Regions from separate parts of the Agarilytica rhodophyticola genome, predicted to be linked through region 3. Evidence: predicted binding sites of a transcription regulator. Region 3 holds the regulator's gene; each other region holds the start of a gene.
The links. Region 3 encodes sigma-54, which starts transcription at its own class of promoters, with help from an activator protein. Its sites were predicted from a motif close to TGGCACANNNNTTGCNNT; they were not measured.

Region 1 (7,523 bases), 1.3 Mb from region 3:
TATGGCCGTTGGTAACAGTGTTTGGCCCGAGTTTTATCCTATTAAAGGAGTGAAGCTTGGAGTTGGTGAGGCCGGAATTAAATACTCGTCACGTAAGGATTTGGCTTTAGTTGTTCTGGATGAAGGTTGTGAAGTTGCCGGTGTATTTACCCAAAATGCCTATGCTGCAGCACCTGTAGATATTTGTCGAAAGCATCTTGGGCAAAATAAAAGTATTCGCGCTCTAGTGATAAACTCGGGTAATGCCAATGCCTGTACAGGCATTGAGGGTGTGGATGCAGCGCTGCGTTGTTGTGATAAAGTAGCGCAACTTACCGATATCGAGCAAACGCAGGTGCTGCCCTTTTCCACCGGGGTCATTGGTGAATTATTGCCTTTTGAGAAAATTGAAGCGGCTTTACCAGCGGCGTATGAGGCCTTGTCTGAAAATAACTGGCTATCCTTTGCACAAGCGATTATGACAACAGACACCCGCCCCAAGGGTGCGAGTAAACAAATTGAATGGCAGGGGCAAACTCTTACCATCAGCGGTGTTGCTAAAGGTGCGGGAATGATTAACCCTAATATGGCGACGATGCTTGCATTTATCGCAACAGACGCCCCTGTAAGCAGCGATATACTAGACAAGCTATCCCGCGTAGCGGCACAACAATCATTTAATCGGATCACCATTGACGGTGATACTTCCACCAATGACGCGTGCATATTGATTGCCACAGGAAAAGCCGAACTTGAAACTATCGAAGCGGAAGATACGCCCTTATTTAACCTGTTAAAAGATGCTGTTATCGAAGTTTACCAATCACTCGCACAACAGATTGTGAAGGATGGTGAGGGCGCAACTAAGTTCGTTAAAATAGAAGTAATGGGGGGGCGTGACAACCAAGAGAGCCTTAATGTCGCTTATGCTGTTGCTCATTCTCCCTTAATTAAAACAGCCTTATTTGCCTCTGATCCAAATTGGGGAAGAATTGTTGCTGCTGTAGGGTACGCCGATGTAAATCAGCTCGATGCGAGCAAAGTACGTATCTGGATTGATAATGTGTTAATTGTTGAAAATGGTGGTCGTGCCGCCAGCTACATGGAGGAAGATGGGCAAAAAGTTTTTAACCAGGAAGAGTTTTCTATCCGGGTCGACTTGGGCCGTGGTGACGCTAGTGAGCTTTTGTGGACATCAGACCTCTCCCATGAATATGTTCGTATTAATGCGGAATATAGGAGCTAGTGTATGACATCTACTGTTCATGTTGCTGTCGGTGTTATTTTTGATGCTCAACAAAAAATTTGCATTGCTAAGCGCCCAGAGGGAAAACATCTTGCGGGTTTGTGGGAGTTTCCTGGTGGCAAGGTAGAAGAGGGTGAGAGTGTGCAGCAAGCTCTCAAGCGAGAGCTTTATGAAGAGCTTGCCATTACTATTAATGGCTCAAAGGAATTCATCCAAATTCGCCACCAATACCCTACTAAAACCGTTCTATTAGATGTTCATACCATTCACCAGTTTGATGGTGAAGCTAGTGGTAGTGAAGGACAAGTTATTCAGTGGGCTGAGTTATCTCAGTTAGACAAGTATAGTTTTCCAGAAGCAAATAAAGAAATTATCCAGGCTTTACTTGAGCGCTACTTAGTTTCTTAAAGCCAGTACTGACACCTTTGTACCAGTTCAGTTTGGTTACTAGCTCCAGTCTTTGAGCGTGCACTGCGAAGTTGAAATTCAATGGTTCGAATAGACTTATTAAGTGTCGCTGCAATTTGTTTGTAGCTAAGACCTCGTGCTGCTAGACGGACGGCATCAAGCTCTGCGGGGGAAGGTTTGTCAGTATGTTGCTGTGTATTAATTCTTCGGCTTATACTCAACACTGGTGCTAAGAAGATCTGGCAAAACTGCATGACGAAACACTGTTCACTCGATTGCCAGGTTCTTCCCGACTCTAGATCATCAATACAAACAATACCGTAAGCACCTTCCTCATCATCTAGCCGTTGGGCTAATATGGCGCGGCTACCGACTTGCTTGAAGCTTTCTTGAAGTCCACCGATGAGAGGGTTGTTTCTTATATCGTGGTAGGCGATTGGATTTGGGCTAAGCCATACTCTTTGTAATACCTGACTTTTGTTTGGTAAATCTATGCCGAACATCGAGGGTGCGCCATCAGCAAGGTGCTCAGCAGCCGTTGAGTATAACTTAAGACGATGCGAGCCGAAGCCTATATCTACCCGACCGACGGCCAAATGTTGTGCGAGATAGCTTAAAGCAATTTCCATAACATGTTCATGACGATCTATTTCTATCAGCATGTGAGCTACAGCATTGAGCGTTTCCTGTGCAAATAAATGGCGATTACTATCGAGAAATCGGGTGCGTAAGGTCTTTGAGTCCCAACTATTAGCTTGTGCTTGTGCTGCCATCTCAAGTTTCCAAAAACTGTATTTTTGTGTATATATTGTACTGTATACGTAAAAATTGCGATATCGACCACGTCTTTAATTCAGTAATTTATCTCCTGCTTGGTATGTAGTTGTTTCCTACTTCCTTGTTACAAGACTAAAGAAAATGATTAAAAACAGGAGCATACTATGAAAAAACTGTATCGTGTTTTATTCGCTTTATCTATTCAATTGCTGTTATCCGCTCCAAGTTTTGCTTGGTATGATAGACACCTGGAGCGCGTTGAAGACGCTAGCGAATTATTTGTAGAAAACTTTAATAAAAAGGATAGTGCTGCTCTAGGTGAATTCTATACTCGCAGTGGTGCTTTAAAATTGCCGGGAACCTCGGCTGTTGCTGGAAGGCATAATGTGGTTGATGCCTGGCAAGCAGGTTTTGATGGCGGTCTTGATTTTCTGGTTTTAAAAGCAGAAGGGGCACGCCGAACTAGCCGTAACACTGTGCTGGAAAATGGCCGATATGAGTTAACTATCCAGACACCAGGCGGGTCGATTATCCAGCGTGGCACTTTTTCGGTATTGTGGCGCGTTCCAGCCAATCCACACCGGAGCCCTAAAATTATTTTCGACGCTATCGATGCAGATTAAGTAATAAAATGAAGGTTTAGTCTAGGTGGAATGAATCTTCGCATAACATAATAGTAGGCACTGTAAAGTGTTGATGGTGCCTGCGATTGTTATCCTTTCAATAATTGTTTCATCGTTAGCTCATGTGCAGTTTAGCTAGTGTTTTTATACAAAGATGCTGACTCTAAAAGGGCTTTAATTATTATGGCGACCTATCGTATCGTATCTGTAAAGACGAATCTTTTGAACTTGTCTTTTCCTTTAAATTAGTTTTTGCATATTTGGCTTCTCTCTTACTCTTATGGAGCACGCGCTCTATAATAGCTTATAGAAGATCACTTCTATCTTAAAACTCTAAACAACTTTCGAAGTTATTAAATTATGATGATTAACGTTCATTCGCGTTGGCAAGCTTTTGCAGTGCATTTAGGTATTAGTTTTTTGTTATTTCTCGCGCTTGCAGGGGTTATAAAATTACTATGGTATCCAGGGTTACTATTTAATACAGAAGGTGGCTGGGAAGGTATAAAGTTAATTGCTGGTGTGGATCTGGTGATCGGACCACTATTGACTTTATTGGTCTATAACACGGCTAAAAAAGAGTTAAAAAGAGATCTTCTTATTATAGTCTTGATGCAATTGTTTTGCATTTGTGGCGGTATGTTTGTGGTTGAGCGAAATAGACCAATTGCCATAATTTATGCTAACGATATCTTTTATACTGCGACGCGAACTCAATTTGAAGAATACGATATCGCTGTGGATTCTGTTCCACTGCTCCGAGGTGATTCCTGGCTTGCTTGGATTAGCCTCGATTTACCGGATGATCCAAGTGAACGTAGGAAAGCAACTGTTGAGCGCTATATGGAAAGTGATATAAGACGAGCTATTGAACTGTATCAACCATATGAAACAAACAAATCCCGTCTTAGAAATGAGGGGTGGTCATGGGATGTAGCAATAGAGCGTGGCTATTCCCCCGCTGAACATCTTAAATCAGAAAGTATTCGCTTTTTTAATTTAATTACACGCTATGATCTATATAAAATAGCAGTTGATGTGGGTACTGGTAAATTGATCGAGGTCATTCCCACACGTGATACTAAAGAGAGAAGAGACGATAATGAATAAGGCATGAGCCCTATTTAGAAAATAAAAAACTCATCATTGAAAAAGTGATTTTATATCTAATATGTCAATAATATGGCTACTTCGCAGATGAATATGTTTCGACTTTTTGTAGGCATTAAAAAAGCCAGCTTGCATCACAAGCTGGCTTTGAAAATGCAGATGAGCTGATATTACTTACATTGTGATGGCAAGTAACGAGCTATTACAGGGTTAGCAGGTGCTGTAGGTGCATATCCATTTGCAGTTGCAGTCACGTTGGTCGCACCAGCACATGCCCAGTCGATATTACCAGCTGCACCAGAAGCTAGCGCAGCGTTACCAACAAATGGAGAAAGTGTGATTTCGTTAGCACCGTTTAGCTGAGGTAATGCATCGGCGCCTACATCATAAGTGACAGTGATAACACCGGTGTTAGCAGCAATGGCAATTGTCTGAACATACTTGGTGGCAACGAAGTTAGCATTCCAATCAGTGCTAGCAGCGTTCATAGCGGTTACATCACCAGCAGCGAATGATTCACTTACAGATACTTTTGCTGATTGCGCTAAGCCTAAACCTTCAGATACTTTAGTTCTCACAGTGTAGTCTTGGTATGCTGGTAAAGCTACGGCAGCTAAGATACCGATAATCGCAACTACGATCATCAATTCAATAAGAGTAAAACCTTGTTGTACTTTCTTCATTTATTTTTCCTCCAAAGGAAATAAGTGGCTATGATATAGTTAAGGTAAAGCTAATAGTATGCCAACTATTAGTGGGACTCTTTGGAGCAGCTGTTTGCAGAGCAATTGAATAAACTAGCGCCATTTATATAAGTTTTTAGTGTTAATGTGGTGACAATTTCTGTCAGCATATGCTGAAAATCTTCACTCCATTGGTGTATAAAATGTATAAATACGATATTGAGGTTATCGAAAACTTGTCTGTACTACAGTTCACTTCCAAAGATGCTGCTATATTGATGAGTTAAACGATTATTACACGTGTATTTTTTAAAGTTGCTGTGATCGGATGAACTTCAACATTGCCTTTGGTTAGGATGACAGCAATATTTCTAATATCAGTTTTACCTTATTCAAGATCTTCACTCCAGGCATCTGTCTCTAAGCTATTGCCCTCGACGCTATAGCTCTCTTTTGCCCACTCGCCGAAGTCAATATCACGGCAACGTTTACTGCAAAAAGGACGAAAGAGAGAATCTTTTGTCATTAATACTTCTTTTTTGCATATAGGACATTTTACTGAAAGGGTTTTAATTGTCATGGCGACCTATCTCATCGAATGGTTATCTTTCATTAATAGGTATTGTCGATGTAAATTGAGTACTTGCTGCTTGGTATTCTCAAATGTTCCTGAGTTATCAATAATATCATTTGCTTTGGCAAGTTTTTCTTCTCTAGAGAGTTGGTTGGCAATAATTTTTTCCACCTGAGCACTATTTGTTTCATCTCGTATGGTGGTGCGCAAAACTTGTTGTTCCGGTGTAATATCGACGACGGCTATCCTGCTAGTGAGCTCAATATCTGGTGATTCCAATAGTAGAGGACTTGAAAGAATGGCGTAAGGGCTACTTGATTTTTCGAGTGCCAGACGTGTTTGTCTGCGAATAACGGGATGCAATAATGATTCTAACCAGTGTTTCTCTTCTGGTTGGGAAAATATAATATGGCGCAGTTTTTTTCTATCAAGATTGCCGTTATCTAAAAGTATGGTGCTGCCAAAGTGTTGTTCAATCTTATATAGACACTGTGAACCAAGCTTTACAACTTCACGGGCTATAACATCCGTATCAACAACAGCTATACCTAATTCTTTAAATAAGTTAGACACCGTGGTTTTTCCTGAACCAATGCCTCCTGTCAAGCCGACTATAAACATGAGTTAATTTAATTTTAACATTTGCAAGTAAGAAGAGAGTATGAAGTCTCCCCAAAGGAAGGCAATCCAGCCAGCTATCGCTAAATATGGGCCAAACGGAATAGGTTTATTTTTATCTTTACCGTAAATAAGGATACCACAAATCCCTATAATGGCTCCCACTAAAGAAGATAAAATAACTATCAATGGTAGGGCTTGCCATCCCATCCAGGCGCCCAAAGCTGCCAGTAATTTAAAATCTCCATAGCCCATACCTTCTTTCTTGGTGATGAGTTTAAATATCCAGTAAATGCTCCACAGAAATAAATAACCTGAAATTGCGCCAATAATCGCATCGTTGAGAGACGTAAATGTGCCAAAGAGATTGGCAATTATTCCCAACCATAATAAAGGGTAGGTGATGTCGTCAGGTAATAACTGATGGTCTATATCAATTAACGTTAGCGCTATTAAACTCCAAGTTAAAATTACAGCAAATCCTGAGGCTACGGATAAGCCCATTTGTGAGACGACAAAAGCAGTGAGTAAACCTGTAACGAATTCAACGATAGGATATCGGGCACTAATGTGTGCACCACAATAATGGCATTTACCTTTTAATAGAAAAATATAGCTAATAACAGGGATGTTGTGCCAGGGCTTAATCGGAGTTTTGCAGGCAGGGCAATGAGACGCGGGATATGCGATATTAAAAGTTGTATCTTCTCCCATATCTTTAAGTTGGCCGACTTTTATTTCGCCTTTTTCAATTAGTATATCTCGAGCTTGTTGGTGCCAGTCACTAAATAAACTTAGGGGTAAGCGGTATGCTACAACGTTTAGAAAGCTGCCAACTAACAGTCCTATGATTAAACTGAAGAAAACAAATAACTCATTTATCCAAGTGAGGTATGTCAAGTGAACCTCTCGTTAAAGGGCACAAAAAAATACATGGTTAAACTCATGACTAAGATTAATTAAGAGAGAAACGACTCGTGTTTGGTATGGGGGGATTCACTAGGCATGAAAAATAGCAATGTAATTTTTCATGCGCTCATGATCTCTTAAATCGCTTGACCTATTTGGAAGATAGGTAGGTACATTGCGATCAATAGCCCCCCAACTAAAACACCCAGTACAGACATGATGAGAGGCTCAAGTAAGGAAGTAAGGCTATCTACTAGGTTGTCGACGGCCTCTTCGTAATAGGTAGCCACTTTATCTAGCATTTCATCCAGTGCGCCAGATTCCTCGCCTATTGACGTCATTTGGATTAAAAGTGAAGGAAACATTCTAGTGTGGTCAATGGCTATATTGAGTTGTGTACCTGCTGATACTTCTTCTCTAATTTTTAATGTGCATTTTTCATAATGGATATTGCCAGTAGAGCCTGCAACTGACTCTAAGGCATCGATTAGGGGGACACCAGCAGCAAATGTTGTTGAGAGTGTTCTAGCGAAACGAGCGCATATGGACTGGTATATAATATCGCCAATAACAGGGATTTTTAATGTTACTTTATC
Region 2 (7,523 bases), 2.8 Mb from region 3:
TCTCCGCTTCACTGGCAGCTTTGGTGTTAAACAATTTCACGCGATAGTTTTCACCTTCAGGGCCTTGCATAGTCGTAGTTTTCGACAATGCAGCAGTTTTAATGGCCGCTTCACTTACTGCGCGCCCCAAACCACTGGCGGCGAATAAAGAAGGAATAACGATGGCCATAACACTACTATTTTGATTACCGACGGCCGCACGACGCGCGACAGACAGTGCTCCTGACACCACAGCATGTACAACTTGCCCCAAGTGTTTCTTTTCTAGGTGTTCCTGCCAACGCTGCAAAGATTTTCTGTCCGCTTTCACTTTGTTCTCTTCATTGGAGAGCGCCAGCTTTGTTCGCTCTTTATAGCGATATGTCACGCGGCCATCATCATGTTTGTCTTCAATACGCATTACTGGATTAGGCTTAGGCACCACCACATCCAGAGGAATTTTAGAAACAAATTCATAGCCATTGGCTTTGAGGCTATTTGTCACCGCCTCGACCAAAATTTTAGCAACAGGGTACGTCAAGCCTACAGGTAAACTGGCAATAATATTTGCGTCCACATCTGTATCTAAAATTTCGTTTGGCCGACTGTTTAATTTGGATAACAAGGCAACACCTGTATTAGTCACCGGGTTGCGAAGCGCCGTGGTTGGTACTGCAAGCGCAGACTCACGCATAACCGCTTTTACATTACTCATAAGTGTCGAATAAGAGGGTAAAGCATATTGCGCCTTTTCCAATAGAGACTTGCTATCCCACTCTTCCAGCGGAATGTATTCAAAATTTTTATCGTACTCACTGTATTTATCAAAGTTGTCTTGAAAATGTTGCAAGTATCGAGTTTCTAGATGGCGCTGTACTTGGCTGTCGTTCGTCAGTGTTTTCCGTCCTGCACGTAAAAGCGGAGGCTCGGTCTCTACATTATGAATATTATGATTGTCATCGACAGCTCTAGGGCCTGTATTGCGTAATGAATTAGAACGCTCACTGTTCACTCCTGTTCTGTCGTCACCTTCAAAACTGCCTCGCTCAGGCAAGGTCAAAAATGCTTCGTCTAAACCATCAAAAGCACCATCGGTAGAACTACTTGGCGAAGACCCAAGTGCAAGGCTTCCCGTAAACTCGGACGGTCTGGGAGAGTGAGACCAAGCACTTTGATATGAACTATCAGAACTTCCATCACTCTCACTCAATAAGCTTTGTCGCGCTTCAAATAAGGGGGGCTCTGGTGTCGACCGCTGAGCCAATTGAGCATTGCCAGTCGCCACGTCAATATCCTGTGCTCTGATATTTAAAGATGCGCTTTGACTTCTATGTAAGTTAGGCCCGTCAACCATACATAATATCCATCTTGTAGCCTGTGAGAGTTTGCCTTTGACTGAAAAATAAGGCACTACATATATGGCATTTGTACCCCAACCTCGTAGTTAGGTTCATTTTTTATGTATGATTTATTTTATGGTATATAGTTATCGGTAAATTATTAACACAACCGTCAACTAATATAGGGGCCCTTAAATTTAAAAGGTTGTTTAAAACATTCTGGCCTGATAGTACGAACAATAATTTTAGCAAATCTGTTAAGTTTTGATATAAAACCCCAGAATCCAAACACTATTAAAAATTTACTATATATACATGTCAACATTGTTATTGGTGAAGGAGCTTTTAGAAAGAAAAACAATACGGAAGCTAATTTTTTCAAATATTCCACAGGCACATACCGCCATAAAAATGACAGAGTCGATAGAGGGATTTTGCCACACAGAATTACACCATAATCCATAGAGTTCTCATGAGGAAAATAATTGTGTTTAATTGCGACGATCTTATGAAACCCCTTATTGTAATAATAGTGTAATTGAGGATCTAATGGTTTTTTATCACCAGGACGCTTTTTGTAAACATATTCTTCAATACTAAGCTGTGAGTTTTTTTCAAGCGCACTTCTCAACCCTGGGATAGGTGAACCAATATAGATTTTTTTGTATCCCTTTTTTAAAGCAATAGGATAGAAAAACTCAAAAATGGCCATTGTGGCAATAGAATTAACACTAGTAAGGCTAATTCCGAAAAGAACGGTAGTGCTTGCGGTTCGATGTTGTACTGATTCACTCCATTTTAAGATTTTTCCTTGCCCGCTTATTGAATCAGTAGGCTTCATAAATAATGATGCTAATGCACGTCCTGTTTGCAAACAAAAAGCACCTATACTTAATTCTGGAAAATCTGTAATTCTCGTTTTTATATCCTCCGCTGATGGTATCTGCTCCGCCACCCACTGTTTCTTTTCCAATATTAAAATTTCAGCTATATCATCATAAGTTAAAACCCTAACCTCTACGCCTTTTCTCATAAGCCACCCGCCATTTTATTACGTATTTATTTTATTACGTATTTTATTGCTTACTACATTGCAACTCATGTGCAAAAACGTACATATCTAAGTTTACAAAAATATTAAATATAACAATAAATAATATTTGTATTATTTATAGATAATTTTGTTACTAAATTATGATTTAACTATAAATTCATAATAATGCAACAATCACCGATTAGCGTTAATTATGTAAATATCTCAGTGGAGTAATATATGGTATCGGCAACCAGCAAGTATAAAGGGAGTGGCGATAAGATTTTTTGGAATGAGGGGAATGCTTTTAAAACCTACCTTTTTGATGCGTTCTCAATCATTATTCCTCCCTGTGAACACTTCATTATTGATGCCGTTGAGTCATCGGTGAAGTCAACCTCGTTATTTTCATCAGATAAAAAAAATACGGAATCACTCATTAGCGACGAGGCACGTCATAGCCAAGTGCATAAGGCTTATAATAGAAAATTAGCAGCGTCCGGCTACGCCATTGAGAAAATTGAGAAAAGAATTAACAATGCTATGGATAAGCTAATTGCTTTACAACCAGAAGAGAAACTCATTATTGCCGCAGCAATTGAGTATTTAACTATGATTATCTCGCTTATCGTGCTTAAAAGTGCTCGTTGGGTAACAGCTGAAAAAGTCTATCAAGCAAATGTATGGCGCTGGCACTGTAAAGAAGAGATAGATCACCAAGGCGTTACCGAAAATCTACTAAAAAAATCTAACGTCACTTACTTTCGCCGAGTAAGTATCTTTACCAGTGTTACCATGTACCTACTGAGCGATCTGTTTATCAATATCTGCTCACTTTATCATTGTGATAGAAAAAACCAAAAGATTAGCCGATATCGATTCTTTCGATCATTTGTGTTTTTTGTTGTTAATAATGGATTAGATTTATTAACATTAACATATCAGTGGGCAAAGTATTTCCGTTCAGATAGCGGAAAAAATAATAGAAACAATAGAAATAACAAAAGTAACAATAACATTCTACCCGCGTAAACTAGAAAAACATGAACTAATGATAAAAGATTATCTATGAAGGAAAGCAAGATTGCTCAAAAATGTTCTAGTATCATAATTTTAAGTAGCAAAACTACTTCTTTCTCACCAGATTCATTCGTTTTATTCTACTTGTGAGTGTTGTGGGTTTCATATCCAAAAGTTTTGCGGCGCCATCTTCACCAAATAGCTTCCAGTCACACTGTTCAAGTGCGGCGAGCATATTGGCTTTTACTTTTTCTTGCATATCATTATCTGAATAAACTGTGATAGAACACTCTTGTACATCAGCACTATTACTTGTCTTTACCGAGCTTATCGCGGGTAAATCTATTTTTATGGTATTATCCACTGCAGTGATAATTGCTCTTTCAACAACATTTTGTAGCTCTCTAATATTTCCAGGCCAAGAATAGGATTGCATTTTTTCAAGATCAGTTTTCTTAAGTTTATTGGGCTTGTGTTCCGAGTGTTGATTTATTTTTTCTAAAAAATGAAACGCCAGTAGTGGAATATCTTCCTTGCGCTCTCTAAGTGGTGGCGAGTGAATGGGAAATACGTTCAACCTGAAATATAAGTCCTCACGAAAACGTCCCTGGGCGACTTCTTTTTTTAGGTCCCGATTGGTAGCGGCGATCACTCGCACATTGACATTGCGTGTTTTTTCTTCACCCAGACGCTCCAACTGTCCCTCTTGTAAAACGCGCAGTAACTTGCTTTGTAATTCAATAGGGATCTCCCCTACTTCATCGAGAAAAATAGTGCCACCATTGGCCAGTTCAAAACGCCCCAAACGATCTTTTAAAGCGCCGGTAAAAGCGCCTTTAACATGACCAAAAAATTCGCTTTCAAATAATTCTCGCGGTATGGCAGCACAATTTACACGGATAAGGGGTTTGTCACTTATGGGGCTGGCTTCATGAATTGCTCGTGCGATTAACTCCTTGCCTGTACCACTTTCTCCCGTGACGAGCACACTAGCACCGCTTTTCGATACCAGCTCAATTTTCTTAAGCACACTTTTTATCGCGTCACTTTCGCCAACAAAGCCGTGGAATCTCTGCTCAATCAGCATTTCTTTTTGTAAGTATTCATTTTCATCTTCAAGACGAGACTTGAGAGCACTTAACTCCACCAATGTATCTTTTAAGCGCTGCTCGGTTTCAAGTCGTTCGCTGATATCTCTAAATACCACTATCGCACCAATAATCGTGCTATCGCTGATAATAGGTGTGCTAGTAAATTCCACTGGAAAAGGCGTGCTATCCTGTTTCCAGAACACTTCTTGTTTACCTTCGTGTACCACACCATCACGGATAGCTGCATAGATGGGGCATTGTTCAACGGGATAATGACTGCCATCGCCGTGGCTGTGATGATGCACATAATGAATATTTTGGCCTAGCACTTCATCATCACTACGACCGAGTAAACGTTTGGCCGCAGGGTTGATAAAAGTGCATATACCATTGGTATCTACGCAGTAAATTCCGTCGCCTACCGAGGTGAGCATCAGCATCTTATCTTGTTCACCCTCCTGAAAAATACTCTGCAAATACTTCCACTCTAAAATGCCACCTCGAACCATCTTATCGGCATTGTTCAACTTTTCTAAGGCTTGTTGTTCCTGTAAGTCGGTGATTGCCACAATCAACATTTCACGCTGATTTACCACTGTGCGCGCCGCGTTGAGTTCACAAGGTAGATAGTAACCGTCCGAACTGCGATATCGAATAAGGCGACTCACCGCTTTGCCTTGCTCGAGCACCTGCTCGGAGAAAACAATGAGCTGTCCTAAGTCGCGCCCATGGATGGAGGAAATAGAGGTTTCTAATATTTGCATGCGATCATAGCCAAGCAATCTACACGCGGCTTGATTGCAATCCACATAGCGGTTTTTGATGGGATCGAGCAACATTAAAGCCTGCGGACATTGTTCGAAAGCAGCACTTCTCATCCAATATGCCAGCTTGCTCCATTCATCATTTGCATCATTTCCAAACATGACAACTTCCTTCTATAAATTCGTACGCCTTAATTCTTAGCTCTACAAGGGGTCTATTTGATCATACGGCGGAGCTAAAACTACTCTTTTGCGTCATCATTGTCTACGCATTTGCATAATATTACGCAAATGCGTTGTTAAAATCAGCCAAATAATAAAATACAAACTGCCTTAAATTGATCATGTAACTTATTGTTTTATATAAATAAAAAAAATTAATTTCAAATTTTTGAAAGCTTGGAATAATTTTCGCCATAGTACTGGAGACACGTGTTACCGCATTTATTTAGACATAATTTAAAACGAATATATCAACCATTGAGGACAACCCTATGCCTGTTGTGGACAAACCCCACTATCAAACTGGTGACTATCTTGTAGATTTCGAAGAGAAGGTATTCGAAGACGTTCAAGCAGAACCCGGACAGAAAGCTCTACTAACTTTTCATACAGTGGCCTTTGAGGGCTCTATTGGCTTGGTCAACCTATTACAAGCAAAACGCCTATTGCGAAAAGGTTTTGAGACCAAGGTGCTGCTCTATGGGCCGGGCGTCTTACTTGGCGTGCAAAGAGGCTTTCCTAAACTTGGTTCTGAGGCTTTCCCCGGTCATCTTGCGTACAACTCTCAACTTGAAGCATTTATGTCCGAAGGTGGTGAAGTCTATGCTTGCCGCTTTGCTTTGCAGGCCCTTTACGGCCAAACCGAAAAAGCCTTAATTGAAGGTATTCGTCCGATAAATCCATTAGATGTTATGGATCTACAACTACTGATGACAAGAGAAAATGCCTTCATGGTACACACCTGGACCACCTAAACATTGTCTGGCCCATATTTTCTGACCGCGCTCGATGCTCACATCCTTGTGTATTGAGCGACTCTACAATCATCAATAGAGCGATCTTAAAATGACAAAAGTCGTTGCCGCTGCGGTGCAATGCAGCCCGGTATTATATTCATGTGATGGCACCGTGGACAAAGTGTGCAGCTGGATTCATAAGCTCGGCGCTGACGGTGTTGAGCTTGTGGTATTTGCTGAAACTCTGATTCCCTACTACCCCTATTTTTCTTTTGTGCAAGCCCCTTATGAAATGGCGAGTCAGCATCTTCAGTTATTGCGCGAAAGCGTAGAAGTACCGTCTTGTCATACAGATAAAATAAGTAAGGCCGCTAAAGATGCCGGCGTGGTTGTTTCAATTGGCATTAACGAGCGTGTTGGCGGCACTATTTATAATGCTCAACTGCTATTTGATGCTGATGGTAGCCTTGTTCAGCATCGGCGTAAAATTACTCCCACCTATCATGAACGTATGGTCTGGGGACAAGGTGATGGCTCAGGGCTTTGCGCTAAGAATACCAAGGTTGGTCGTATTGGCTCTTTGGCTTGCTGGGAGCATTATAATCCTCTCGCTCGTTATGCTCTTATGGCAGATCGCGAGCAAATTCATGTCAGTATGTTTCCCGGTTCCTTGGTAGGCGAAATTTTTGCGGAGCAAATCGAAGCCACCATAAAACATCATGCACTTGAAAGCGGCTGCTTCGTTGTTAACGCCACCAGTTGGCTAAGCCCTGAGCAACAACAACACATTTGCAATGATACCGGCGGCCCCCTCAAAGCCATCAGCGGTGGTTGTTTCACGGCTATTGTTTCCCCCGAGGGCAAATTACTGGGCGATACACTGCGCAGTGATTCAGGTGAAGGGGCTTGTATCGCAGAGTTAGATTTCGCCCTGATCGACAAACGTAAACGCATGATGGATTCCGTCGGTCACTACAGTCGCCCCGAATTACTGAGTTTATTAATCGATAAGAAGAGCACCGCTCACACCCATGCTATGCCCCCCTCCGTTGAGCTATTAGCTGATGAAGAAAAAACCTCTGACGTCAGCAAGGTAAAATCTCGCAAAGATGAACTCCCAGCACAACCTCATCATAGGGAGTTACAAGCTCATGCTTAGTAAAGAGAAAATCACTGCATTGCAAGCGCAAGGTTTGCGTTGGGTCGATGATAGCTCGATGGGTTTAAATCGCCGTGGCGGTGCTGGCCCCACAGATCATAAAGCGCTGAGTTTCGACAAACAAACATCAATGATCCCGGTGTTTAATGAGCAGGTAGAAGACTCACCTTTTAGCGCG
Region 3 (7,523 bases):
CAAATCCAGTGATATCGTTAATCATCTCCTCTACGCTATTCTGGCTCGACAAGTAATCTGCTACTTCAACATCAAGGCCAGTTTTGAGACGTAAACCTGGTTCCCAGTGAGGATTAGGAAGGCTGCGAACATCAAAAATAAAATCAGCGTCGGTAGGAGCTCCATACTTGAATCCAAAGGAACTGAACATAATTGACATGCTCTTGCTTTGGGGGCCAACGATGAGTTGTCGCATGGTGCTGCGCATTTCGTGCAAATTGAGAGCACTAGTATCGATGATAATATCGGCAAAACCGACAATAGGAGCAAGGATATCCCGTTCTTTTTCAAGTGCCTCATTAAGTCCAGTATTTTCATCCGACAAAGGATGGCGACGGCGAGTTTCACTAAAACGCTTGATTAATACATTGGTATGAGTGTCTAGATAGATAACTTTATAGTTTTCACGGGGGATTTGGGAGGATTTTAATATGCCCGAGAGAGTGCCTAAATCCTTGTCGAGATTTCTCGCGTCTATACCAATGGCAAAACGTTCCTTCTCTTGCTGATTTATATGCTCAATCAATGATGGCAACAAGGTGACGGGAATATTATCAATACAGGTAAACCCTTCATCTTCCAGTAGATGTAAGGCTGAAGTTTTGCCCGACCCTGAGCGACCACTGATTACTAAAAAGCTCATGACAGATCCCGCTTATATAGAGGTTAAGATGACGATGTTATCGCATCGAAAAGTGCATCATCAGATGATACGGAACGTATTGTGCTGACAAAATCAGCATCTTGTAAAAGTTGTGCCAAGCTTGCCAACGACTCTAGATGGCTACTCTCTGCATTTTCCGGTACTAACATTGCAAATATAATATCAACTGGCTTGCCGTCCACTGCGTCGAAGTCAATGGGGGATGCTAGTGTCATGCAGGCGCCATATGTATGACCGCCGGTATTAAAGCGGCAATGAGGAATTGCGATACCATCACCAATACCGGTTGTACCCAATTTTTCTCGGTTAATAAGACTTTGATAAAGTTCATCGACATCAAAGCCTTCGATATCGTTCGCAAAATTCTGTGCCAGTGTTTCAATCACACGCTTTTTACTGCCACCTTCAATTTTTGCCACTGTTCTCTTTGTTGAGAGAATGCTTTTAATTAACATAGATTCTTTGGTAGTTTTTTAAACAATTTTAATAATAAAGACTGCCATTTTATCAGTTTTATTTACTGTGTAACGAACACAATACACTGTGTGTTTAGCAATGATTATTTTTTATCTTATCCAGTACTATATAGATAAAACGTATACAAAATATGGAGTCGTGGGCGAATGGGCCAACTAGCCCCCTTAAAATAAAGATATACGTGTTTAGCTTGGCGTATTAGAAGATTGCTCAACTATATTTAGGAAGACATAGATGAATGTCGATTCAATAGTTTATTGCGCAAGCCAATACACAAAAATACAGAGTGCTCTATAACATTAAGACTAATAGTTTAAACTAGTCGTTTACGCTCGTTGGAAGGTGGAATGCCAAGTGACTCTCGATATTTGGCTATGGTTCTACGGGCAACTTTAATACCTTTCTCTTCAAGTATTCCTGTGATCTTCGAGTCACTCAAGGGTTTTCTGGCGTTTTCAGCAGCGATTAGTTTTTTAATAATGGCGCGAATAGCGGTTGAAGAGCATTCTCCACCTGCTTCTGTTGCTACATGGCTTGAGAAAAAGTACTTAAGTTCAAATATACCTTGTGGTGTATGCATATATTTTTGCGTTGTTACCCGAGAAATTGTCGATTCATGCATTTCAACAATTTCCGCAACATCGTGTAATACCATAGGTTTCATAGCTTCTGGGCCATGATCAAGAAAGCCCTGTTGCTTCTCAACGATGCATGTAGCCACTTTCAATAATGTCTCATTGCGGCTCTGCAAGCTTTTTAAAAACCACCTAGCTTCCTGAAGGTTATCTCTTAAAAAGGTATTGTCAGTGCTTGAGTCTGCTCTTTTAACTAAGGACGCATAATCATTATTGATGCGAATTCGAGGAGCTATTTCAGGGTTTAACTGCACTGTCCAACGATCATCTACCTTTTTAACAAAAACATCAGGTACCACATATTCGGTTGAGTCTGTGCCAATATGTTCCCCTGGGCGTGGGTTAAGCGTCTGAATGACTTTAATAGCAAGTTGCAGTTCGGCTTCTTTAATCTTCAATTTGCGCATTAACTGCTTGAAATCTCGATTGCCAAGTACTTCTAGGTAGTCTTCAATAATTTTACGGGCGTAATTAACGCCTGGTTCATTAGGATCATACTGGTTTAGCTGTATCAGTAAACACTCGCTGATATTTTGGCTGGCTACCCCTATGGGATCAAATTGCTGAATTCTGTGCAATACAGCAACTAGCTCATCCATCTCTAATTCTTCATGATGGGCTTGTAGGCCTGTGTATATATCATCCAAGGACTGACACAACATACCATTGGGCTCTACCGCATCTATGATAGCCTCGGCAATTTCTATATCTAGATCCGACATTGGTGTTAGATTGAGTTGCCAAAGTAAGTGGTCTTGGATTGTCTCGGACGAGGTGCGACGAGATTCAAAATCCATATCTTCGTTATCGTTTCTCGAAGCGCCGGGGGATGATGATGCTTGGTAGACATCATCCCAATTGGTATCAACCGCCAGCTCATTGGGAATGGTATCACTCCATTCGCTATCTAGACGCGCTTCTTCATTCGAAGAGTTTGGATTTTCATCGCTAGAGTTAGTGCTTTCGCTATTTAAAGAAGAATCGTTAGGTTTGGCAAAATCTTCCGAAGGAGAAGAGTCAGCCCCTTTTTCCCCTGAATCGTTGTCTGAGCTACTGGATTCATCAGATATCTCTAACATAGGGTTAGAGTCCAGCGCTTCCTGAATCTCTGATTGCAAATCTAAGGTTGATAGCTGAAGAAGGCGAATCGCTTGCTGCAACTGGGGAGTCATTGTAAGTTGCTGACCCAGCTTTAGTTGAAGAGATTGCTTCATATGCGCTAACACTTGCCCCGGTTGATTGTATGTTATGTGACAGCCGCTTGATTCCATTTAGGAAAGCAGACCCTTATAAGTTTAGACTGAGCGAGGCTCTCAGGCAACGGTTTTGCGTTAAAAATAAAGCAAACATTGTGCCGTATATAGGTCACTGCTTGAGCAATTTGTCAAGTATTAAACTCAAAACAATTAGGCTTAGTGTCAGATATGGCCTAAAGCTGAAAATGCTGTCCTAGATAGACTTCCCGCACTTTTTGGTTATTGAGTACGGTGGCGGCATCGCCATCAGCAATGATGTGGCCTTCGGATACGATGTAAGATTTCTCGCATATATCGAGCGTTTCTCTAACATGATGATCGGTAATGAGAACGCCAATGTTTTTGGCTTTTAGTTGCTGGATGATACCTTTGATATCACTAACTGAAATGGGATCGACGCCAGCAAAGGGCTCGTCAAGTAATATAAAATCTGGTTCTGTGGCTAACGCTCGTGCAATTTCTACGCGTCGGCGCTCGCCACCAGATAGCGCCATCCCGAGGCTATCTTTAATGTGAGTGATGTGAAACTCTTCCAGTAGCTTATTTAGAATTTCTTGCCGTTGCTTACGCTTTAAGCCTTTGCGAGTCTCCAATATCGCCAAGATATTTTGGCTGACCGTAAGTTTTCGAAACACCGAGGCTTCCTGGGGTAAGTAGCCCAGACCGCGCCTTGCCCGGCCATGCATGGGCTGGCGAGTGACATCTTCACCATTGATAAAGACTTGGCCTCGATCTGCCCTTACTATGCCAGCGATCATATAAAAGCAGGTTGTCTTGCCCGCGCCATTAGGGCCGAGCAAGCCCACAACTTGTCCTTGGTTTACCGACACTGAGACATCGATAACCACTTGTCTGCCTTTGTAACTTTTTGCGAGATGTTTAGCTTCTAATTGCGACATTAAGACGACTGCTTATTGATATGCTAGTTGGTTATTATGTTGTTTTATTCTGTATCTTCGAGAGGGGGCGAGGAGGTTTCATTTTCCTCTGTGTCTACCGTCTCGTTGCTTTCTTCTTCATTTGAATCAGAATCGATGATGTCTTCTTCAGGCTCGGATTCTATGCTGGAATTGTCTTCTTGCCCTTCCTCGCCATTGATAGACTCTAAGGTTTTTGGTGGGATAACCATGCGCACCCGCTCTTTGGTGCCGTCTGCAGAAGTTTTTCCACCTGCTTTTACTAACGCTTTTTTCACATCGTATTCAATACGATTACCGCTTAAACTTGTGCCATCTTGGTCAAGAGAGGCGTTTTCAATAAGAAACAGCGTCTCGTTTGACGCTGAGTATTCAAGTGTATTGGCCACAGCGGTAACCGGAGGGCTGTTTTCTTTCGGGGTTTGTTGAAAACGGGCGGGGTTACCTGTTGCCACAATTTTTTTGGCAGAGTCAACCTTGCCTTTTTCGAATTTACCGTAGTAAACCACTTTACTAGCATTGATTTTAAGGCTGCCTTGCTGCAAAACCACATTACCCAAGAACGTTGTTGTTCCTGCTCGGATATCAAACTCGTGTGTGTCAGCATCGATGAACATCGTCTGTGTGTCATCGTCTGGTAGTGTCCAGGCATTGGTTGCTAATAACACTGCTAGAGAGATAAATATAAATTTAAGTTGGATCATAGAGTCCACGAACTTTAGATAATAGCTTTAATTTTTGTGCGACAAAATCAGCATGAAGGCCTGTGCCTTTGATTTCTACGCTATCAGAATTTATTTTTACAGCTTCAGCTGTTTCAGCGACCTTGCCTATTGGATCAACGTTTAACCTCTGTGTGGTAATGGTGGTGGTAATACCATCGGCATCTGTATGCTTCACGACTACATTATTCCACAATTCTATACGCTCATTTAGGGACGTTATTTTGCCTTTATTCGCTAATACAAGCCAGGGTTCCTTGTCCTGATAAAACACCAATTGGGGCTTATCTATCAAGGTGAAGATCTCTTGTGCTTCATCTTCATCCTGAGTTCGGTAGTGCTCCAACTTGACTGCATCAAAGGTGTAACTTAGACCGCCATCATCCTGGAAATGTGTTGTTGTTGTATTGCGAGCGACTGCGAAAGGCACAGCATCCACTTCTGTGTGTAATGCCGGCGATGTGCCTAAAATGCGAGGTGGCGAGTCACCAAAGTATATAATGGCGGATAATAGCGCCAAAATAAATACAATGTACAGACTAGTTCTAGTCACTTAAATAAACCTCAAGTGCTGAGTCAAACGTGCCTTGCGCAAGCATTATCATATCGCATACTTCTCTCACCGCACCATCACCGCCTTTTTTTGTTGTTTGCCAATGGCTGCGTTTCGCTACTTCCGGATGGGCATTTGCAACACTAATACTTAAACCTGCACGTATCATGACTGTCAAATCAGGGTAGTCATCGCCTACGTAGGCGATGTCTTCATAAGCACATGGAAAGTCTTCTTGTAACTCTCGTAGTGCATCAAATTTATCCTCTCGGCCCTGTTTCAATAAATGAATACCTAAGTCTTTTGCCCGCCTAGCAACAATCTCACTCGTTCTGCCTGTAATAATTCCCACTTCCACACCTGATCGGCGGAGCATCTTAATGCCGTGCCCATCTAATGTGTTAAACGATTTGATTTCGGAGCCGGTGCTAGAAAAATATATTTTACCGTCAGACATTACGCCGTCGACATCCAATAGCAGCAGTTTAATTTTGCTTGCTCTGGCCATTATTTCACTATCTTGTATTTGCATTGGATTGCTCATTATTTAAATAATTCCCGCTCGCAATAAGTCGTGCATATGTAAAACTCCAATCACTTCCTGTTCATTATTTTTAACTACTAGGGCAGTAATTTTGCGTGTTTGCATTATCCCCAATGCTTCGGCAGCAAGCATATTTTGATTTATCGTCTTGGGGTTTTTTGTCATAACTTCGCCAGTCTCAAGGCTATTAATATTCAAACCTGCCTCTATCGCACGGCGAAGATCGCCATCGGTAAAAATACCCATCAGCTGCTGGCTTTGGCTTACTACAATAGTCATTCCGAAGCCCTTTGTTGTCATTTCGCTGAGAGCTTCTTTTAACGGTGTGCTTGCCGTCACTTTGGGAATCTCTGTATCTCCATGCATCACATCTTGTACACGCAGTAAAAGCTTTTTCCCCAATGCGCCGCCGGGATGAGAAAAGGCAAAATCTTCAGCAGTAAACCCTCTCGCTTCGAGCAGGGCGACGGCTAGAGCATCGCCAAGAGCTAGTGTTACAGTTGTACTTGATGTAGGAGCCAAATTTAGTGGGCAAGCTTCAGACTGAACACTAATGTCAAGGTTTACATGTGCCGCTTCTGCAACTGGAGAGTTGGGTTTGCCTGTCATACTAATTAGAGTAATGTCCAGGCGTTTTAGCATAGGTAGCAGTGTAACAATTTCAGCTGAAGCGCCTGAATTAGAAATCATAAGGGTAATATCATCTTTAGTGATCATACCCAAATCACCATGGCTAGCTTCACTCGGATGAACAAAGAACGCCGGTGTTCCAGTGCTTGCTAGGGTCGCGGCTATTTTTTTTGCGATATGTCCCGACTTGCCAATGCCCACTACGATAACTCTGCCTTGGCAGCTGAGTATGAGTTCGCAAGCTTTAACAAAATCACCATTAATTTTAGTCAATAAATCTGTTAAAGCGTCCCGCTCAAGGGATACAGTGCGCTTGGCTGAGCTTAGATAATCAAACTGACTCATGCTAGAAACTTGGCTCTTTATATATAAGTTTATTCGCTATTGGTATTTGACGAGAGTTATGGAACTTGGCGATGTGCTCATCGCTCAATATCGACTCAGACTAACCACTTGTATGTAAAATTGGGGGCTATAATAGGGCTTTTTACACAAAAGTACGATGCTTATAGTCCGCAATATTTACTATAAGGGACTATATTTGTGCAAATCTCAAATTTGATCCCCTCTATTTTAGACTCTGCTGCATGGAGTTAGTCCTAACATGGCTAAATAAAGAGGGCGACAATCTTGTAATTACTCTGCTAAACCCAATTATGATGTGTATTAAAACACCAATATACAAGCGGCTAGCAGTGAAAGGTGTGATGATTGTATTGAGCAATGTGGTTGTTGGAACCTGTTACAATGCTTTTGTTTTGCTGCTTTTACTATTTACATTAGCCGTCTTTTTATGGGTGTAAGGTGTACAATGTAGCCTAAAAGACTTAAAGATTGTCAGCTTACGTTCAGCATTAGATGTTTATATTGGCGCTAATAAGCCCCGTAGCCTAAATAAGCCCTTAGGGCCAAATTTTTTGATATTCGATGAGGAGAATAAAACTGTGAAGATGAAGTTCGCACTGCACTCGGTAATGTTAGGTATTTTTTTGCTATTTAGCAGTCTTGCAAACGCCGCAGACACAACCGAGCAAGCGAGTGCAAATGAACGTCCTGAGGCTACCCCTCATCAGGTCGTGGATAATG
Region 4 (7,523 bases), 1.4 Mb from region 3:
AATAGAGTAAATCTCCACTTTCGAAATCGATAAAAAGTAATCCAGCTTTAGGATTTATTAAAAAATTACCTAATGTGTTAAATGCATAGTTGCCAATAAAATCGGGAATAGTAAGTGTATTACCGTCGATTTTTATAAAACCTGGTTGGCCACCACGGTGACTTGCATCAACACCTCCTGTATCGCGTATATCATCTTCAGGGTTGTGGCTGGCAACAAAGAATGTATCTGCATTTTTGATTAGTGATATGGTTTCACTATCTAGGTTAGTTAATTTTCGCTTTTCAATTTCAACTTTTTCTTGAGGATCTCTAATAAATTCAGTTGAACGTGTTTGTATATACTGAGGGCAGTTGCCAAAGGACTGAACTACATCAATCTCAATAGCACTTTCAGTTGTTGTTGCCACCACACCATTCATACGATTGCGTCTACGGGTCGCCAGTTCAATACCAACAAATCCAAGTGGCGAATTGGTGGTTACATTTTTTGTGAGAGGATCATCGGCAAATGGTTTTGCATTGATATTAAGTTTTTTATCAGTTGGACTTGTTATAAAACCTGGTTTGCCAAAAACTATTGAAGCCCAAGGCCATCCATTGTCATCGACACTGCCGATAATCATGAATGGAAGTTGATTGAAAAACTCCCTGTGCTGGTCAGGCATAAATGGACGAAGTATTTGGCGGCCTATGTCCTCTTGTCTTTCTTTGAGGCCTAAGCGGTTTTGTAGTTCTTGTTCGCCTGAATGAAATGGAGATGTTGCTCGGTTCCAGCCTGAGAGGTTCATGACAATACCCGTTTTTATTACTATATTTGTTTGTACATACAAACAAATATAGTAATAAAAACAGCCTTTGTCAACGACTATAGTTGCTTTATCGATTACTTGGCGAAATAGAGAATAAAGTATATGGTTAAGTGCTTACTAGAAAAGGGATTTGAACGTTTGATTTAACTGTTCAAATCCCTTGGGGATTCTTCTAGAGGTTGCTAGAAACAAGCACTATTGAATCGCTCGCTACCACTCCATTGGCAATCTCCTTCGGCAATACATTGGTAGAGGTTATTGTTCCAACTATTGCTCGCATGGTCGTACACCATAAACCATCCGCCGTCGTCCCAAACCATTGTGGGTTGTTGGCGTGGAGAAGCATATTCTTTGTCAAATTTTTCATACCAGAGGCGAATATTATTACAATCCATAGTTGGCAGCTGACTATTCCATCCAGTACCCCATTCACCGATGTAAATTGGCATACCGTTGCCCACGGTATTTGACCAGCTAATCATTTGATCCATTGGATCAGAAATATGACTGTCATTCCAGTTGTCTGCATAATCTCCTTGATTATCACCGTGGAAACTCCATGGGTTGTAATGATGGAAAGTCGCCATGAGGTACTTGTCGTTACCACCACCAACATCGTCTAAGTTTGGCCAAGTCTCTGCCATTTCATGACTGCCGAACCAACGGTTGCCACCAATAGCAATAATGCGTTTTGGATTAACGGCACGAATTTTATCGTATGCTTTACCGGTCATTAATCTCAGAGATGCAGGTGGCATTGCATCATAGGGAGGTGCAGATTTATGTGGTTCGTTGATAATTTCAAAAATTAATCGTGCATCACGGTCACCAAAAATATCACTAATATCTGTCCATAGTCGTTCCAGAATTCGCCAATCTTCGCTATCTTTAATGATGCCTTCATGATGAGTATTGATAACGACATACATGTCAGATAGAGATAGTGCGTAATCTATCACTTGTGTAATTACTGCTAAGCGCGGGTGATTGCGGTTAACATCACCAATATTAGGGTTATTAACTAATGTCGAACCGCCTACATCGCGTGTCCAGGTAATAGGGATACGTACATTACGGAATCCTTGTGCATAATAAGCATCGATTTTTGCACGTGCTGCAGCAAATGTTCGGGGATGTTGCGTATTGTCGAACATCTGCCCTAGATTAAATCCTTGGCCCATTTCGGCAATCGCTTTGGCTGCAGTTATGTCGCCAGGTGTTGGAATCGGTGTCGCTGTGGGGCTCGGAGTAGGTGTTGGCGTTACTGTCGGTGTAGCCGTGGGTGTCGGCGTCGAGGTGGGTGTTGGTACAACATCACCATTACAAGGGTTGCCATTTAATGTAAATGCCATAACCGGATCGGCTGGTGCGGCACTATTTGCAATCATAAAACCAAAGGCAACAGAGCCCCCATTGGCGGCAATATTGCCGTTCCAGTGGCTAGCCGGATTTGATGCCGACATGCTACCACCTGCGCTGTTAGTGTATGTGGCATTCCAACCAGAGGCAAAGCTTTCGCCAGCCGGAGCTTGCCAAAGCAACTGATAACCGTTGATCGGGGATGAGTCGGTATTGGTGATGCGAATGCTAATTTGTGCTCCGCCTCCCCAATCATTTTCAATTGTGTAGTCGACTTCACAAGCGGAGTGTACATGAGTTGTTAAAGCTAAACTCATTGCCGCTACTAAAGCGCCTAGTTTATTTTTAAAACGTATGCTATTCCTCATTTTTTATTTCTCGTGGTTTGTTCGAAATGGATGCAGTCTAGTGTGATGAATTTTTATTTGTTTATTAATGCTTCGGTATTGAATATCACTGGCAATAGCTGCGAGAGAGCATTGAGACAAATACAGGCGTTAAGCTACAAAAAATTAATAAGCGATTCGTTCTGATTTAGGTATAAATGAATGGAAAAAAAGTACAGTGCGGATATGCGAACGTCCCACTTCTCACATACGAAAAAGTAGGCCCTTGGTTGGCATATAGTTCGACTAAGAAGAATGTTATTTTTAAAGTATTGCCGTGAACCTGTTATCTTTTAGAAAACTATGATAAAAATAAATAATAAAACTTAACCGTTAGAGTTTTTTAGTAAAACGATTGTTTTTGTCATAATTATGAAAAATACTTAAATGATTTAAAGCTGCTGCCTATCAAAATTTCGATAAGTAAGTGCTTCGCTGATATGCGTACATTGTATATTTTCGCTTTTTTCCATATCTGCAATTGTTCGAGCCACTTTTAAAATTCGATCATAAGATCTTGCAGAAAGATTTAACTTTCGCATTGCGTGTGCCAATAAACTTTTTTCACTATTTGTTAATTGGCAATAATAAGATATTTCTTTTCCGTCAAGTTGGGCATTACATACTTTTTGTCGTGTTATTTGTTGCATTCTAATTTCGCTAACACGCTGGCGAACTATTTCGCTAGCTTCCCCTGGTGATTTACTTTGTATCTCTTCTACCGTTAGTGAATCCACTTTAACGTGTAAATCAATGCGATCTAATAAAGGCCCTGAAATTTTATCTCGATAACGTTTAACTTGTGCAGATGAACAGTTACATCGATCCGAATCCTCTCCATAAAAACCACATGGGCAGGGGTTCATTGCTGCAACAAGCTGGAAGTTCGCTGGGTAATTAACTTGAGCGCTGGCGCGGCTGATACAAATATGACCTGACTCCATGGGTTCTCGCAACACCTCCAATACATGACGGGAAAACTCTGGTAACTCGTCAAGAAATAAAACGCCGTTATGGGCCAATGAAATTTCACCTGGCTTTGGCGGCGAGCTGCCACCCACTAAGGCTACTGCTGATGCAGTATGATGGGGCGAGCGAAAAGGGCGAGATAACCATGAATCTGAGAGCGTCTCGGAGGTAATCGATTTTATTGCTGCAGATTCAAGGGCTTCATTTTCCTCAAGCTCAGGTAAAATAGAAGGTAAACGGCTGGCCAACATGGACTTTCCTGTACCGGGTGGCCCATAAAAAAGAATATTATGTCCGCCACATGCTGCTATTTCTAAGGCTCGTCTGGCTTGTAATTGCCCTTTGATCTCATTTAAATCTTTTTTGTGAATAACAGTAGGGGCAACTTTTTGTTTGGGTGATGGCAGGGTACACCGACCGTGCAGATGGGCGCATACTTCAAGGAGTGTCGAAGCGAGATATATATCGGTACTTTTACATAAAGATGCTTCGGTTTCATTAGCTGCTGGTAATATTAGTGCCCGCTTATTTTTTCCTGTGGCCATTGCCGCGCAGAGACAGCCTTTAATTTCGCGCAGTTCGCCGCATAATGCTAACTCACCAACAAACTCTAGGTTTTTTAGAGAATCTTTAGGAATCTGTTCTGATGCAGCGAGAATACCCAAAGCAATGGGTAAATCAAAACGTCCCCCTTCTTTAGGCAGGTCAGCGGGCGAAAGATTAACGGTAATGCGTCGCTGTGGAAATTCAAAATAACTATTCAATAATGCGCTGCGAACTCTATCTTTGCTTTCTTTAACCGCTGTTTCAGGTAGGCCAACAATATTGAATGCAGGTAAACCATTTGAAAGGTGAATTTCGACTCTGACAAGAGGTGAGCTAATTCCGAATTGCGCGCGTGTGTATACAATAGCTAGTGACATATCCATTCCTTGGGTAAGTAATCTTTGACTCCAATATCCTGTTATTGGAGTCCAATGCATAAAAAGCTAATAAATCATACGAAATACTTCGAGCTTTGTCAGCTAAATTAGTATTAGCTGTTATCTGACTTGGATGCTTCTTGAATAGCCTGTTCCATCGATTGCATCTGTTTTTCAAGTTGTTCTAGTTTTTCTCTTGTTCTTACGAGTACTGATTGTTGAGCGTCAAACTCATCTCGGGTCACCAAATTGAGTTTGCGAAGATTAGCTTCTATCAGGGCTTTGATCTTAGAGGCTGATGCTGATGCGTTTTTCTCTGTATTGCCGTTAGCAAGTGTCTGTTGAATATCGTTAAAGATTTGCTTTGCCAGTTGTTCAATCATTGTAAGAGGCCCTAAGGATGTGATTTTTTGCCCTATTTTAAACCACTCAAGCCTATTCAGGTAAGCACTTGAAAATGCTCTCAAACAGCTTTTCTCTAGTTTAGTGAATAGAGTTTGTTAGATGGATTGCTCATTTTAAATGTAATGTCTGCATTTGGTGCGTTTTGTTTGCGCCATATTTGGAGGTGAGCGTTATTTTGGTGCGACGCCTTCCACACCTATCAGTCCAGTTTGTAAGAATTCTCTCTAAGTTTTTGAAATATATCATAAAAAATACAAAATATTCTATTGGCATGAGAACTGCTTTTGTTTCTGCAGCTTCGTTTTGGGGGCAGTAATGGAATGGCGAAGCCACTATAAAAAAATTATTAGAGGGTATAGCAATGAAAAAGTTAACACTGTTGATGACGTCCGCTACTCTGGCTTTAATGGCTTCCCTGCCTTCGCATGCTGAGCTGGCTGCAAATATAACCGCAACAAATGACTACGTATGGCGTGGCATTAGTCAAACTCAAAATGGGTCGGCAGTGCAAGGTGGATTGGACTACACACAAGGTGGCTTTTTTGCTGGAACTTGGATATCAAACACCTCTTTCGGTTCTAGTGAAACGGACTTGTACACTGGTTTTGGCGGTGAGGTGGGCGATTTTGGCTATAGCGCAATGTTTATTTACTACTGGTATCCAGGAGTGAAAGCAGATTCAGACTTTGGCGAAATTGCCCTGGATTTTAGCTACAGCCTACTTTCTTTTGGTGCAGCCGTTACTGTTGTCAGCGAAATTCAAGAAGATACTGCAGCCTTTGCAGAGGGGGATGTTCACTACTATATCGGTATCGGTGGGGAAATTGAGGAGACTTGGAATCTCAGTGCCACCTACGGTTTTTATGACTTTGATGCCGATGGTGTCACCGGTGTTGGTGATTTGAGCTACGGTTACTTTGAAGTTGCCGCTACTAAAGATCTTGGGGACTTTGGTGAGGTATCGATCGCATTGAGTGTCGCCGATGACGAAGCTCGCAATGTTGGTAGTGCCAACTCCGATGAGCCCATAAGCCGTATTAGTTGGTCGAAATCTTTTTAGAAATTTTTGTGGGGGTAGTAGCCTTGTTCTACTGCTTTTTACTAAAGCCTTTTGGCGCCATGAAATAAAATCACGATATGAAAATTATAGGAGCAGCCCAGTGAAATTAATTACTGCTGTAATCAAACCTTTTAAGCTCGATGCAGTGAGAGAGTCTCTTTCTGAAATTGGTGTACAAGGGATTACTGTAACTGAAGTTAAAGGCTTCGGACGCCAAAAAGGCCATACCGAACTTTATCGAGGTGCGGAGTATGTAGTGGACTTTTTACCCAAAACCAAACTAGAAGTCGCTATTGCTGACGATCAAGTGGATTCTGTTATGGAAGCCATTAGCAAAGCGGCACACAGTGGAAAAATTGGCGACGGAAAAATATTTGTTTCTTCACTAGAACAAGTTATTCGTATCCGCACCGGTGAATCTGGTGAAGACGCCTTATAAAAATTGACAATGAGAATATATAAGTAACATTTGGGGAACACTATGGAGACTCAGGTACAAGAATTACAATTTGCCTTAGATACGTTTTACTTCCTGGTAAGTGGCGCCTTGGTTATGTGGATGGCCGCGGGCTTTGCAATGCTAGAAGCCGGACTTGTAAGAGCTAAAAACACCACTGAAATTTTAACTAAGAATATCTCGCTATTTGCTATCGCATGCACCATGTTCATGATCTGTGGCTATCAACTTATGTATAGCGGCAATGGCTTCGGTTTCTTTCTTTCCAACTTAGCTGATGCTGATGCTGGTTTAGGCTATTCAAACGCAGCAGACTTTTTCTTCCAAGTAGTGTTTGTGGCAACGGCAATGTCCATCGTTTCAGGAGCGGTTGCTGAGCGCATGAAACTATGGGCGTTTTTATTATTTGCTGTTGTTATGTGTGGCTTTATTTATCCTATGGAAGGCTCTTGGACTTGGGGAGGCGAAGCTATCATTGGCTCTTTCCAAATTAAAGGTAAGCCTGAAGGTGCCGGGGTTGATTTTCAAGATTTTGCAGGCTCAGGCATTGTTCATATGGCCGGTGCTGCAGCGGCGTTAGCTGGTGTGTTAATTCTGGGGCCTCGTAAAGGCAAGTACAATAGTAATGGTAGTGTTAACGCCATACCGGGCGCTAATTTACCATTAGCAACATTGGGAACTTTCATTCTTTGGATGGGTTGGTTTGGCTTTAATGGTGGCTCACAACTTGTTATTTCTACCAAGGGTGACGCCGGTGCTGTAGCGATGATTTTCCTCAATACCAATGCAGCGGCAGCAGGTGGATTGATTGGCGCCTTAATGGTTGCTCGTATCATGTTTGGCAAAGCGGATTTAACTATGGCGCTCAATGGTGCTTTAGCGGGCCTTGTGGCGATCACTGCCGGCCCTGATACACCTTCTGCTTTAGTAGCAACAATTATCGGCCTTGTAGGAGGCGTGATAGTGGTTTTCTCCATTGTTGGCTTGGATAAGTTAAAGATAGATGATCCTGTTGGTGCTATTTCTGTTCACGGTGTCGTTGGTTTATTTGGCTTGTTGGTTGTGCCTCTTACTAATGACAGTGCTAGCTTTGGTATGCAGATTCTAGGTGCTCTGGTTATCTTTGTATGGGTGTTTGCTACTTCTTTGATTG

Region 1: BVC89_RS09620 (pilin) is a predicted target of sigma-54. The motif match lies at 4,873-4,890, and genes of this name have one in related genera.
Region 2: BVC89_RS15700 (MSMEG_0572/Sll0783 family nitrogen starvation response protein) is a predicted target of sigma-54. The motif match lies at 5,628-5,645, and genes of this name have one in related genera.
Region 4: BVC89_RS26610 (TorF family putative porin) is a predicted target of sigma-54. The motif match lies at 5,121-5,138, and genes of this name have one in related genera.

The regions. Positions count from the first base shown of each region.
Region 1 covers NZ_CP020038.1:2,267,001-2,274,523, forward strand. The annotation lists gene argJ (bifunctional glutamate N-acetyltransferase/amino-acid acetyltransferase ArgJ) at 2-1,225, shown strand; gene mutT (8-oxo-dGTP diphosphatase MutT) at 1,229-1,633, shown strand; gene BVC89_RS09605 (response regulator transcription factor) at 1,630-2,406, opposite strand; gene BVC89_RS09610 (YybH family protein) at 2,575-3,033, shown strand; gene BVC89_RS09615 (hypothetical protein) at 3,394-4,143, shown strand; gene BVC89_RS09620 (pilin) at 4,314-4,826, opposite strand; gene BVC89_RS09625 (DNA gyrase inhibitor YacG) at 5,215-5,406, opposite strand; gene coaE (dephospho-CoA kinase) at 5,413-6,021, opposite strand; gene BVC89_RS09635 (prepilin peptidase) at 6,025-6,918, opposite strand; gene BVC89_RS09640 (type II secretion system F family protein) at 7,065-7,523, opposite strand, start outside.
Region 2 covers NZ_CP020038.1:3,767,664-3,775,186, forward strand. The annotation lists gene BVC89_RS15680 (hypothetical protein) at 1-1,333, opposite strand, end outside; gene BVC89_RS15685 (hypothetical protein) at 1,492-2,352, opposite strand; gene BVC89_RS15690 (metal-dependent hydrolase) at 2,593-3,384, shown strand; gene BVC89_RS15695 (sigma 54-interacting transcriptional regulator) at 3,479-5,389, opposite strand; gene BVC89_RS15700 (MSMEG_0572/Sll0783 family nitrogen starvation response protein) at 5,722-6,204, shown strand; gene BVC89_RS15705 (nitrilase-related carbon-nitrogen hydrolase) at 6,296-7,345, shown strand; gene BVC89_RS15710 (MSMEG_0568 family radical SAM protein) at 7,338-7,523, shown strand, end outside.
Region 3 covers NZ_CP020038.1:928,594-936,116, forward strand. The annotation lists gene rapZ (RNase adapter RapZ) at 1-682, opposite strand, end outside; gene BVC89_RS03940 (PTS sugar transporter subunit IIA) at 706-1,158, opposite strand; gene BVC89_RS03945 (RNA polymerase factor sigma-54) at 1,494-3,029, opposite strand; gene lptB (LPS export ABC transporter ATP-binding protein) at 3,245-3,970, opposite strand; gene lptA (lipopolysaccharide transport periplasmic protein LptA) at 4,015-4,692, opposite strand; gene lptC (LPS export ABC transporter periplasmic protein LptC) at 4,679-5,263, opposite strand; gene kdsC (3-deoxy-manno-octulosonate-8-phosphatase KdsC) at 5,256-5,807, opposite strand; gene BVC89_RS03970 (KpsF/GutQ family sugar-phosphate isomerase) at 5,811-6,782, opposite strand; gene BVC89_RS03980 (MlaC/ttg2D family ABC transporter substrate-binding protein) at 7,388-7,523, shown strand, end outside.
Region 4 covers NZ_CP020038.1:6,431,698-6,439,220, reverse strand. The annotation lists gene BVC89_RS26630 (pyridoxamine 5'-phosphate oxidase family protein) at 1-790, opposite strand, end outside; gene BVC89_RS26625 (cellulase family glycosylhydrolase) at 994-2,538, opposite strand; gene BVC89_RS26620 (YifB family Mg chelatase-like AAA ATPase) at 2,949-4,448, opposite strand; gene BVC89_RS26615 (accessory factor UbiK family protein) at 4,562-4,831, opposite strand; gene BVC89_RS26610 (TorF family putative porin) at 5,215-5,913, shown strand; gene glnK (P-II family nitrogen regulator) at 6,014-6,352, shown strand; gene BVC89_RS26600 (ammonium transporter) at 6,395-7,523, shown strand, end outside.